One region of the Massilia sp. PWRC2 genome, then DNA from elsewhere that is predicted to be linked to it. Evidence: predicted binding sites of a transcription regulator. Region 1 holds the regulator's gene; the other holds the start of a gene.
What was found. Region 1 encodes FNR, which switches genes on or off when oxygen is low (the NO sensors DNR and NnrR bind a similar motif). Its sites were predicted from a motif close to TTGATNNNNATCAA; they were not measured.

Region 1 (5,756 bases):
CGACCTGTCGATCAGCATCGAATTCGATCCCCGTTATGGCGCCAGCCTGCTCGGTGCGCTGGCTGAAATGCGCGCGCGGCTCGAAGGCATCGTTGGCGGCATCCAGGGCGCGGCGGCGGAAATCCGCGTCGCCTCCGCCGAGATCGCCAGCGGCAACGCCAATCTGTCGGCGCGCACCGAGACGCAGGCCGGCAACATCGGCCGCGCCGCCCGTTCGATGGGCGACCTGACCGCCACCGTCCAGCACAATGCGGAAAGTGCGCGCCATGCCAACGAACTGGCCGACGCCGCCTCCGGCGTGGCCGCCAAGGGCGGGCGGGTGGTGGCCCAGGTGGTCGACACCATGAATGACATCAATGCCTCGGCGCGCAAGATCTCCGACATCATCGGCGTGATCGACTCGATTGCCTTCCAGACCAACATCCTTGCCCTGAATGCCGCCGTCGAAGCGGCGCGTGCCGGCGAGCAGGGCCGTGGCTTCGCCGTGGTCGCCAGCGAAGTGCGCAGTCTGGCGCACCGCAGCGCCAGCGCCGCCAAGGAAATCAAGCAGCTCATCGATGACTCCGCCACCAAGGTGAGCACCGGCTCGCGGCTGGTCGAAGATGCCGGCACGACGATGACGGAAATCGTTACCTCGGTCGAGCATGTCAGCAAGCTGATCGGTGAAATCAGTGCCTCCAGCCAGGAGCAGAGCAAGGGCCTGGAAAACCTCAGCCACAGTGTCGCCGAGATGGACGAGAGCACCCAGCAAAATGCGGCGATGACGGAGCAGGCGGCCGCTGCCGCCGACTCCTTGCAGGAGCAGGCCCAGCAGATGAGTGAAGCGGTCGGCGTCTTCAAGCTGCCCGCCGGCAGCGGCGGGGGCGCCGCCAAAGCGGGCAGTGCCAGCGCGGTGGCGGCGGCCAGACCGGCGCTTCGTCTGGTCGACCAGGCCGCTTGATCAAGCGCCGATTGTTGTCTACCTGCATCAGCAGGCCATCACGCATTGTCAGGCAAAACTGTGCGCAGTACACTCTCATGCCTTAGCCACGAAGGGCGCGGCAGGGAGGCAGCGATGCCGGACTTTTTACCCGCATTGACGGGTTTGCAATCATTATCCCAGCTACAGGATTGGCGGTCACCGGTGTCTTTCATGCTCATTGCGAGTTTCTGGCGCGGCCGTCAAGCCGCCCCTGGTTGGCCAGCCTGTCGGGCCTGTCGGGCTTATCGGGCTTATCGCGCTTTCTCGGCTGGCCTGACGGGGGCGCGCTGATGGCCGCCCTGCGTGGCAAGGTCTTGCTGCTCGACAGCCAGGCACGGCACCGGCGCCTGACCAGCGCCATGCTCACCGAGCTGGGCCTCGAGGTGTCGAATACCAACGACGCTGCCAGTGCGGTGGCGCTGGCCTTGACTGGCCACTTCGAGCTGCTGCTGATCGACTTGACCATCCCCTTTTTGGACGGTATCGACGCCAGCGCGACACTGCGCGCGGCCGGCTACGCGCGGCCCATCGTGGCGCTGACGGCGGCCCTGGTGGCGGCCGAGCAGCGCCACTATCTGGCGCGCGGATTTAGCCACTGCCTGATCAAACCGCTCGACAGTGGCGCGCTGGCGAGCCAGTTGGGCAGCCTGCTGGCGCCGGGCGGCGTCGCCAGTGCGACTGCCGGCGCGCCGCCGGTGCTGCTCGACATGGCGGTGCTGTGCGCGCTGTTTGCCGCCCGGCTGCCGGTGCAGGTCCAGCAGATGCAGGCGCTGGCGGCCCGCCACGAATGGCGCGCGGTGTCGAGAATTGCCCATTTTGTCAAAGGGGCGGGGGCCTCGTTTGACCACGGCGCCGAAGGCGAGCTGGCGGCCCGCCTCGATGCCGCCATCAGCAAGGGCGAACACGCGCTGGCGCAGGCCGCGCTGAACCGGCTGGCCGAGCGCATTGGCCTGGCCCCTTGAGACGGCCGTCGCCCCTTTGTATTTGATGTAAGTCAAGGATTTTAGCGCGCCCGCTTTTTACACTGACGCTTATCAAGGACACCGTTCAGTTTCGAGCAGTCCACATTCCGAAAAGCGCGCATGTCCCACCTCACCCTTTCAGCCGAGCAGGCGCCAGTCCGTTTCGATGCCGACCTGTTGCGCAACTTGCGCCGTGCCGGACCGCGCTACACGTCTTACCCCACGGCCGACCGTTTCAGCTCGCAATTTGGCTACCGCGATTATCTGGCGGCGGTGGCGGCGCGGCGTACGCGTGGCGCCGGCAAGCCGCTGTCGCTCTATCTGCACATCCCGTTTTGCGCATCGGTCTGCTACTACTGCGCCTGCAACAAGATCGTCACCCGCCGCACCGAAAAGGCAGCCCATTACCTCGCTTACCTGAAACGCGAGATCGCCATGCAGGCCGCGCTGTTTTCCGGCATGAACGAGGTGCGCCAGCTGCACCTGGGCGGCGGCACCCCCACTTACCTGAGCGACGCCCAGATCGACGAGCTGATGGCGCACCTGCACCGCCACTTCACCTTCGCCAGCGACGCCGCCGGTGAGTATGGCATCGAAGTCGATCCGCGCAGCGTGACGCCCGAGCGCATCGGCCGCCTGCGCCAGCAGGGTTTCAACCGCATCAGCCTGGGTGTGCAGGATTACGACGAAGCGGTACAGCGCGCCGTCAACCGCGTGCAGCCGCAGGCGCAGACCCAGGCCATTCTCGACGCCGCCCGCCAGCACGGCTTCCGCTCGGTGAACATCGATCTGATCTACGGCCTGCCCGAACAGAATGCGGCGACCATGGCGCACACGCTCGAGCGGGTGATCACGGCATCGCCCGACCGCATCGCCCTGTATCACTACGCCCATCTGCCGCACCTGTTCAAGCCGCAGCGCCGCATCGATACGGCGCGCCTGCCAGACGCCGACACCAGGCTCGCCATGCTGGGCCTGGCGATCGACCGGCTGGGCGCAGCCGGCTATGTATACATCGGCATGGACCATTTCGCCCGTCCCGACGACGAGCTGGCGGTGGCCCAGCGGCAGGGCCGCCTGCACCGCAATTTTCAGGGCTATTCGACGCACGCCGATGCCGATATCGTCGCCTGCGGGGTGTCGGCCATCGGTGCGGTGGGCATGAGCTACAGCCAGAATGTGAAGACGCTCGAGGCCTATTACGAACGGCTCGACCGCAACGAGCTGCCGATCGAGCGCGGCATCACCCTCTCGATGGACGACGCCCTGCGCCGCTCCATCATCGGGATGCTGATGTGCCAGTTCGAGCTGTCGATCGAGGCAGTCGAACAAGCCTTTCCGATCACCTTCGGCGATTATTTTGCCAGCGAGCTGGCACAGCTGCACCTGCTGCAGCAAGATGGTCTGGTCAGCGTCGGCCCCGAGTGGCTCAGCGTCAGTCCGAAGGGACGGCTGGTGATCCGCAATATCTGCATGGTGTTCGATCGTTATTTGGTATTACCGGGATCACCGGCAGCTCCGGCGGCGACGCTGGTGCCGCGCTTTTCCAGCACCGTCTAGCCGGTATCGACGCCGCCGCGCTGCGGTCTTTTCTGCCGCCGGTGCTGGCGCCATTGCTGGCCATGCTGCTGATCGGGCTGACCGTCAGCGTGCACTGTGCCGGCATGTGCGGCGGCATCGTCGGCGCTTTTTCGATGGCGCCCGGGCGGCCGCTTGGCGTGCCGCTCAAGCGCGCAGCGGCGGCGACAACGGCCTGCGTTTGATGGGCGCCGTTGCCGGCGCTGACACCGCGCACCTGCGGCGCGCTCAGGCCAGCGGACTGCAAGCCGTGGTGCCGGCCGCCATCGCCTTCAGGCGCGCCGGGTCGAGCAGGGTGATGCCGCGCTTGTCGACCGCCAGCAGGCCCAACTTTTTAAAACGGGCCAGCAGGCGGCTGATGCTCTCGATGGTCAAGCCCAAGTAGTTGCCGATGTCTTCACGCGACATACGCAGATCAAACTCGGTGGACGAATAACCGCGCGCCGCATAGCGCGTGGCCAGGTTGACCAGGAAAACCGAAAACCGCTGTTCGGCCCGCATGTTGCCCAGTAAAAGCATGACATTTTGTTCGCGCGTGATTTCCTGGCTCATGATGCGGTGGAAGTGGCGCAGCAGATTGGGTACTTCGCCAAACAGGCTTTCGAGCGCGGGGAAGGGGATTTCGCACACTTCGCAATCGTCGAGCGCGACGGCGTCGCACTGGTAGCGCTCTTCGCTGATGGCGTCCATGCCCAGCAGTTCACCAGCCATTTGAAAGCCGGTGATCTGTTCGTCGCCGCTGACGTCCACGTAGCAGGTTTTGAAGTGGCCGAAGCGGATCGCATACAGATGGCGAAACGGCTCGCCGCGCTGGTACAGGCGTTCGTCGCGCGCCACCCGGCGGCGGCGGCCGATGACCTGGTCGAGGCGTTCGATGTCGTCGTCGTCCAGGCCCATTGGCAAGCACAACTGGTGCATGCTGCAGCCGGCGCATCCCGCCTTGATGGCGTGGACAGTGACGGCGGCGGCGGAAAGCGGAAGGCGCATGGCGGCTCTTTACAAGAAAATCGTACTGTAGGGCGGTATGAAAGGGATGCACGCCCGGCGGGCATTCATGTACGCAGCAGGGCAACGCGGCAGGACAGCACTGCAGCACAGAATGGCAGCACAGAACAGCAGCACAGGCCGGCGCCGGCTCTACAAGCGGCTAACAGCATGCGTCTATGATAACGCCGGCCTTGACAGCCGTCGAGTCGCACACGTTTGCGCCGCTGGATCACAGGTTTACTTTTGATGTACATCAAAAACACCGGGGGCGACATCGGCTAATCGCCGTGCATCCCTGTATCCAGGCTAATTGTCGGAAAAACTGACAGCGCTGCTGGCGGCGCTACCCGGCCCCCATGGCGCCGTCGCCGCCCTGGTCCAGTGCCTTGATTATAAAAAGATTGAGCGCCCCGCGCCGCGCATGGCATGAATCCTGCTGCGTGTTTTTGTGCAGGCGACCGGTGCAGCAGGTCCTCGAACGACGCAGGCGCATACCCGCCCATCACCCCACCCATACAAGGAGTACTGGATGACGTCTTCGCTTTTCAATTATTCGTTCAGGGCCGTGGTCGGCCTGCTGTTGGCGGTCAGTGGCCAGGCCTACGCGGGCGTGCTCGCTTACCAGAGCAAGGCGGCATTTCAGGCCGCCATCGCCGGCTGGCAAGCGAGCACCACCGATTTCGAAGCGGTACCAGCGGGCACTGCCTTCAATGCCGGCGGCGGCCCGGCCGGCAGCGGTTTTGGCATGGTGTAGTCGGGCCCCTCCGCCGGCAGCGCGCGGCCGGCGCTCGACGACCAGTTCTGGACCAGCTCCGGCCGCAACTATCTGGGCCTCGACAATAACGCCGCTTCGCTCGAGGCGGGCGATGCCCTGACCTTCAGCTTTAGCGGCGCCGTGCAGGCGTTCGGCCTGTACGTGATCGGCACGCGCGACGTCGATGGCGGCGACATCGCGCTCAGCAGTGGTGCGTTCCGCGTCAGCAACCGCGCTGTGGCCGATGTCAGCGATGGTGCTGGCAGTTACGCCTTCTTCCTCGGCTTCATGACCGACGATGGCAGCGCGCTCGACCCCGTCAGCCTGCTCGTTCTGAGCGGGGGCGACCAGCGCCTGCTCGACATCGACATCGATGACGTCATCCTGGCGCGTGCCGGTGGCACTGGCGATGTGCCGGAACCGGCCAGCGTGCCGCTGATGCTGGCGGCGGCGCTGGCATTCGGCGCAGCAGGGAAACGGCGCGCGCTGCGCTGTGACCGGCGCGCAAGACCAA
Region 2 (5,756 bases), on a different contig from region 1:
GGCCGGCCACATTCACCCCAGCTACCGGCTGGCAACGCGCTTCGACTCGCTACGCCTGCCATGCTTCGTGGTGGGGCCGCAACGGCTGATCCTGCCCTCATTCGGCGCGTTTACGGGCGGCTTTTTGATTGCCCCGGCAGCGGGCGACGCCATTTATGTCAGTTCGGGCGAGGCAGTCCACTTGGTGCGCTAGCGTACGGACTTTTCTTTCAGGCAAGAGTAACTTGCCCTAATCGTTGTGCATGCTGCAGCGCCGCTGAACCGTTCAAGGAGAACATCATCAAAACCAATAACAATCTGCTCGCCGCTCTGCTGGCCGCCCTGCCTTTGCTGTCGATGACGGTCGCCACCGTCCCCGCCCATGCCCAACGCTATGAAGAGTCGTCGGAACGCGGCTTTCAGCCGGTGATCCGTGGCTTTAATGTCGATGAAGTGCGCCGCATCGTGCCCGGCGTCGAACTGAACTTCGATGTGTATGGCACTCCCGGCGGCCGCGTCTACCTGCAAATCGATGGCGCTGCCCGCAACCTGCAACTGAACGAGACCGAACCGGGTACCTACGAGGGCGTCTACACCGTCGGCACCCGTGATCGCATCAGCGCCAGCAGCGCCGTCACCGCCAATTTGCGCGTGGGTAACCAGGTCACCACCGGCGTGCTGCGCGAATCGCTGCTGGCCGGCGTCGGTCGCCACCAGGCGCCACAGCGCGGCGACCTTGCCGTACTGCCGCGCATCGAGCGGTTTGATGTGCGTGGGGTCGACGATCTGCGTCCAGGCAACGAACTCAATTTCATGCTGCGCGGCACCCCTGGGGCCAAGGTCGACATGACCATCGCCGGCACCCGCGGCGTGTTTTTCCTGCCTGAAGTGCGTCCCGGCGAGTACGAGGGATCGTACGTGATTCGCCGTGGTGACCGCATCGAGCGCGCCACCGCCGTCACCGCCAATCTGCGCATTGGTGGCCGCGTCACCAGCGCCACCCTGGGCAAACCGCTGCAACTGCTTGGCAGCGCGCCGCCACCACCGCGCGAAGTGCGCTACTGCTCGAACTGCGCGACCGTAGAGGCGATCAACGTCATCGAAGTCAAGGGTGATGGCAACTACATCGGCACCATCGGCGGCGGCGTGCTGGGCGCCCTGGCCGGCAGCCAGGTCGGCGGCGGCAATGGCCGCACGGTCGCTGAAGTGGCCGGCGCACTGGGCGGCGCCTATGTCGGTCGCAACATCGACCGCCAGAACGACAAGCCGGCGGGCCGCCACTTTGAAGTGATCATCCGCTTTGCCAACGGCGGCACCCAGACGGTGCAATACGCCAATGACCCGGGCCTGCGCGTGGGCGAGAAGGTCAAGCTCAATGATGGCACGTTGACGCGTGACAACTGATCTGGCGCCATGAATTAACCAGAGCCGGCCATAAAAAAACCGCCGCGGTGCACTGCCCGAGGCGGTTTTTTTTTGCCTCCTGGCGATCAGATGGTGGTGGCCAGGGCGTCGCCCGAGGGTTCCAGATCGCCCTTGACCTTGGCTGGCGCCTTGCTGCGCGAGCGCGATGGCGGCAGCCGCCGCAGGGTCTTGAGGGCATCGGCGTCCTTGATGCCGATGGTGCGCTGGTCGACCGTGATCAGGCCGATTTCGTTGAACGCCGACAGCGTGCGGCTGACTGTTTCCAGGGTCAGGCCCAGGTAGCTGCCGATTTCGTGGCGCGTCATGCGCAGATTGAACAGCTTGCTCGAATAACCCATGGCGGCGAAGCGATCGGCCAGCGACACCAGAAAGCGCGCCACCCGTGCCTCGGCCGACAGCGCGCCCAGCATGCCGATCATTGATTGTTCGCGGACCAGTTCGCGGCTCATGACGCCGTACATCAGGTTTTCCAGTTCGGCGTGAACCCGGCCCAGCGCCGTCAGCTTTTTGAAGGGCAACAGGATGAGGTCGCAATCGGACAGCGCCACCGCCTCCGAGGCGTAATGGCGGGTGTGGATGCCGTCGACGCCGAGCATGTCGCCTTTCATGGGGAAACTGAGGACCTGTTCGTTGCCGAACTCGTCAATCAGCACGGTTTTTAAGAAGCCCGAATTGACGATGTACAGGGTGTCGAACGCCTGGCCGATGGTGTGGACGCGCTGGCCGGTTTTGAACTGCACGTGCTGGAACAGCAGTTCTTCACTGTTGACCGACATGGCCGTGGGGATGTGTAGCAGGTCGCACACTTCCTTGAGATTGGACCACAGGCGGCCCTGGCGCTGGCGGCCGGCTTCCATGGGTGAGGTGTGCATGGTCGACGAAGCGTTACGGGATTCGGGCACGGGCGTGGACATGATTGTCATCTCCAATTCAATGATGCACAAAGCTGCTGGTAATCAAGTCTGCGAGTCGCGGGCAATTGCCGCGGTGGTGACTCTGCAGTGGTCGGGGGGCGCTGGGCCAAACTCTGGACTGGGAAAAAATTATCGGGAGCAAGTCGAATCGCTGGATTTAGTATGCCAACACGAGTCCGGCATTCATATCAGCGAACCCTGAATCTGGCAGTAGGAGCAAAGAAGGCTTTGTAGGACAAGTCTTACCAGACAGCCGTGGCGGCAGAGAGGGCGGCAGGGCCGCCCTGGTGCGGGCCTGCCATCAACGGTGGCGGCAGGGCAATGGCCAACAACAACGCCATGCCTGCGCGCTGGCCCATGGCTCACGTCCTGAACGGCGACAGCAAGCGGTGCGCGACCGCGTACTGCACCATTTCCGACAGCGATGTCATGCCCATTTTCTGCATGATGCGGGTCTTGTGGGTGCTCACCGTCTTGACCGACAGGTGCAGGCTGTTGGCAATCTCGGTGATCGATTTGCCGCTCACCAGCATGGAAAACACTTCGAATTCGCGATCCGACAGTTGCTTGTGCAACAGTTGCTCGTTGGGTGTCATGATATTGAGCGCCAGCTGCTCGGCCACTTCGGTGCTGATGTAGGGACGCCCGGATGCCACCTTGCGGATCGCCCCCACCAGCTGGGTGCCGGCGCTTTCCTTGGTCAAATAGCCCTGGGCGCCGGCGCGGATCGCACGTACGGCGTATTGCTCTTCTTCGTGCATGGTAAGAATCAGGATGGCCAGCTTGGGCGCCACCGCGCGGATCTGGCGGATCAGGTCGACGCCGCTGCGGCCGGGCATCGACAGATCGGTCAGCAACAGGTCGAAGCCGCCCTGGCGCACATGGTTGAGCACCTCGAAACCATTGGTTGCTTCGCCGACGATATCGATGTCGGCAGCGCCATCGAGGATGCGCTTGAGACCCTCACGCATGATGGTGTGATCGTCGGCAATTACTATGCGTATCATAAATTCAAGGGGTCCAGGCGCATCGGCATCCGTGCCACCAGGCGCATGTGGCACACATAGGAATGGTCGTTTTCGCCTGAGCGTACGCCGCGCCCGCCGGCGGGGCAAATGACAGCCTGATAGCTTGACGGCTAGATAAGCGTGGTCTAGCAGCGTATTGACACGCTGGGCGCAGCCGTGTTGGCGCCTGCGCCCCTTACTTTAGCTGGCGGGCTCCTTGAGCAGACGGTGCACCAGCACCGGCGTTTGCGTGTGCGAGAGCACCTTGTTGGTCACGCTGCCCAGCAGCAGCTGGCCCCAGCCGCTGCGTCCGTGCGAGCCCATGAAGATCAGGTCGCAGTGCTCGCGCCCGGCGACCTCGACAATCATGCTGGCCGGCGAGTTGGCAAATTCTGTCAGCGCGGCGTGGGTCAGGCCCCCTTTTGCGGCCGCCTCGATGATCGGCCGGGTGTGCTCGGCGCCGGTGCGGCGCATGGTGGCGATATATTCTTCCTCGATGGGGTAACTGGGCGGAATGATTTCCACGTACACGGGATACTGGTACTCGGGCGCAACAAACAGCACCAGCACTTCGGCCCCCAGCTGCTGGGCAAATTTGACGCCAGCGCAGGCGGTTGACTTCGACACGGCCGAGCCGTCAGTGGTAATCAGAATTTTCCGGTACATGGTGATTTCTCCCACAGGAATGATGATTGTCCATTGTAGGTGGCGTCACGACAAATGCACGCGCGCTTGCATTTGATCTTGCTCAACAGCCGGACGCTGGCCAGCGTCGTTGTTAATTAATTTCACTATCAAGCACGAAATACAACACTTGCTCGCCAAAAAGTATCCTCTGGGGTACATTTCGTTAACTCCGCAATAAGTTTCCCGAGCGAAATCAATTGCCGGAGAGGTCAGTGATTTACCAACGCCATTGACGCTGCTAAACTCAGGACAATCTTGCTGGCCCCAAAACCGCACAGCCCCCGACACGCAAAGCTTATTGCAAAATTGTATTTATGGAGAAGCACGGACTATGACCGACGCCGCTGATGATTTCGACGCCCTGTTCGACGAGGTGAGCGCCCAGCGCGACGCCGCGCCGGCCGCTGCCGACCCGACCCCGACCGCACCGGCGGCCGCTATTGCCGACGACGACTTCGAAGCCCTGTTCGAGCAGGCCGCCGCACAATCGACTGCCGCGCCGGCGCCGGCACCGGTGGTGGCCGCTGCCGCCGATGCCGCTGCCCCCGCCGAAAGCAGCGCCGCCGACAAGCCGATGTTCGAACGGCTCGGCGGCATCGTCCGCCTGCTGCACGATTCGCTGCGTGAACTGGGCTACGACAAGGCATTGACGGAAGCGTCGAGCCAGATCAACGACGCCCAGGACCGCCTCGAATATGTCGCCACCCTGACCGAACAGGCGGCCAACAAGGTGCTCAACACGCTCGACGAAGGCATGCCGGCGCAAGATGTGCTGGCCAAGAGCGCCAAGCAGATGGAAACACGCTGGGCCGACCTGTTCGCCGGCAAGGTGTCGATCGATGAATTCAAGACGCTGGCCGGTGACTCGCAACAGTTCGCCCAGGCTGTCACCAAGGCCACCGATGCTGAAAAAGCGCGCCTGCTCGACATCATGATGGCGCAGGACTTCCAGGACATCACCGGTCAGCTGATCAAGAAAGTGGTGGCGATTACCAAGACGGTCGAGCATGAACTGGCTGAACTGCTGCGCGATAACGCCCCGCCTGCAGTGCGCGAAAAGCTCGCCGCCAAGCCAGCCCTGATGACCGGACCGTCGGTGCCGTCGGTGGCGCTGGACCAGGACAACGTTGACGATTTACTTGCCGATCTGGGGTTCTGATGGACGATATGCTCAAGGATTTCGTCGTCGAGGCGATGGATCTGGCAGTCAACGTGGAAGAGCACCTGCTGCGGCTCGAGCGCGACCCCGACAACAAGGAAACGCTCAATGCCGTGTTCCGCTCGTTTCACACGATCAAGGGCGGCGCCGGCTTCATGAACCTGACGGCGATGGTGACGGCCTGTCACCTGACCGAAAACCTGTTCGATGCCTTGCGCAATGGCGCCGCGCCGGTCACGCCGCTGGCCATCGAGGCCGCCCTGCAAGCATCGGGCTTCGTCGCCGACCAGCTCACCGACCTCAATAACGGCGCCGCGCCCGAGCAGCTGGCATCGATGCCGGCCGCGCTTGAAAGCATCCTGGTCGACGCCATCGCCGGCAAGACCCAGCGCGCGCCAGCGGCGGTTGCAACGCCCGCTGTGGCTACTGCAGCTGCACCGGTGGCGGCCGTCGCCGCGCCGGCCGCCGCCGCCTTCGTCGCCAAAGGCCCCGGCGCCGACGGCCTCGATTGGGAAGCCATGTACGTGGTCGTGGTGCCGCCGGGGACCTATCAAGCGGCCGCCAACAGCGCGGCGCCGCCCGCCG

Region 2: the regulator FNR is predicted to act here: its motif matches at 4,064-4,077, upstream of ACP7BZ_RS02090 (universal stress protein).

Annotation. Positions count from the first base shown of each region.
Region 1 is NZ_JAFCUW010000004.1:54,460-60,215, forward strand. Features, by position in the region: gene ACP7BZ_RS09725 (methyl-accepting chemotaxis protein) at 1-940, shown strand, start outside; gene ACP7BZ_RS09730 (Hpt domain-containing response regulator) at 1,252-1,923, shown strand; gene hemN (oxygen-independent coproporphyrinogen III oxidase) at 2,044-3,483, shown strand; gene ACP7BZ_RS09740 (sulfite exporter TauE/SafE family protein) at 3,525-3,686, shown strand; gene fnr (fumarate/nitrate reduction transcriptional regulator Fnr) at 3,730-4,488, opposite strand; gene ACP7BZ_RS09750 (hypothetical protein) at 5,018-5,242, shown strand; gene ACP7BZ_RS09755 (PEP-CTERM sorting domain-containing protein) at 5,384-5,756, shown strand, end outside.
Region 2 is NZ_JAFCUW010000001.1:459,755-465,510, reverse strand. Features, by position in the region: gene pdeM (ligase-associated DNA damage response endonuclease PdeM) at 1-193, shown strand, start outside; gene ACP7BZ_RS02105 (glycine zipper 2TM domain-containing protein) at 337-1,383, shown strand; gene ACP7BZ_RS02100 (Crp/Fnr family transcriptional regulator) at 1,470-2,261, opposite strand; gene ACP7BZ_RS02095 (response regulator) at 2,681-3,325, opposite strand; gene ACP7BZ_RS02090 (universal stress protein) at 3,527-3,991, opposite strand; gene ACP7BZ_RS02085 (protein phosphatase CheZ) at 4,344-5,171, shown strand; gene ACP7BZ_RS02080 (chemotaxis protein CheA) at 5,171-5,756, shown strand, end outside.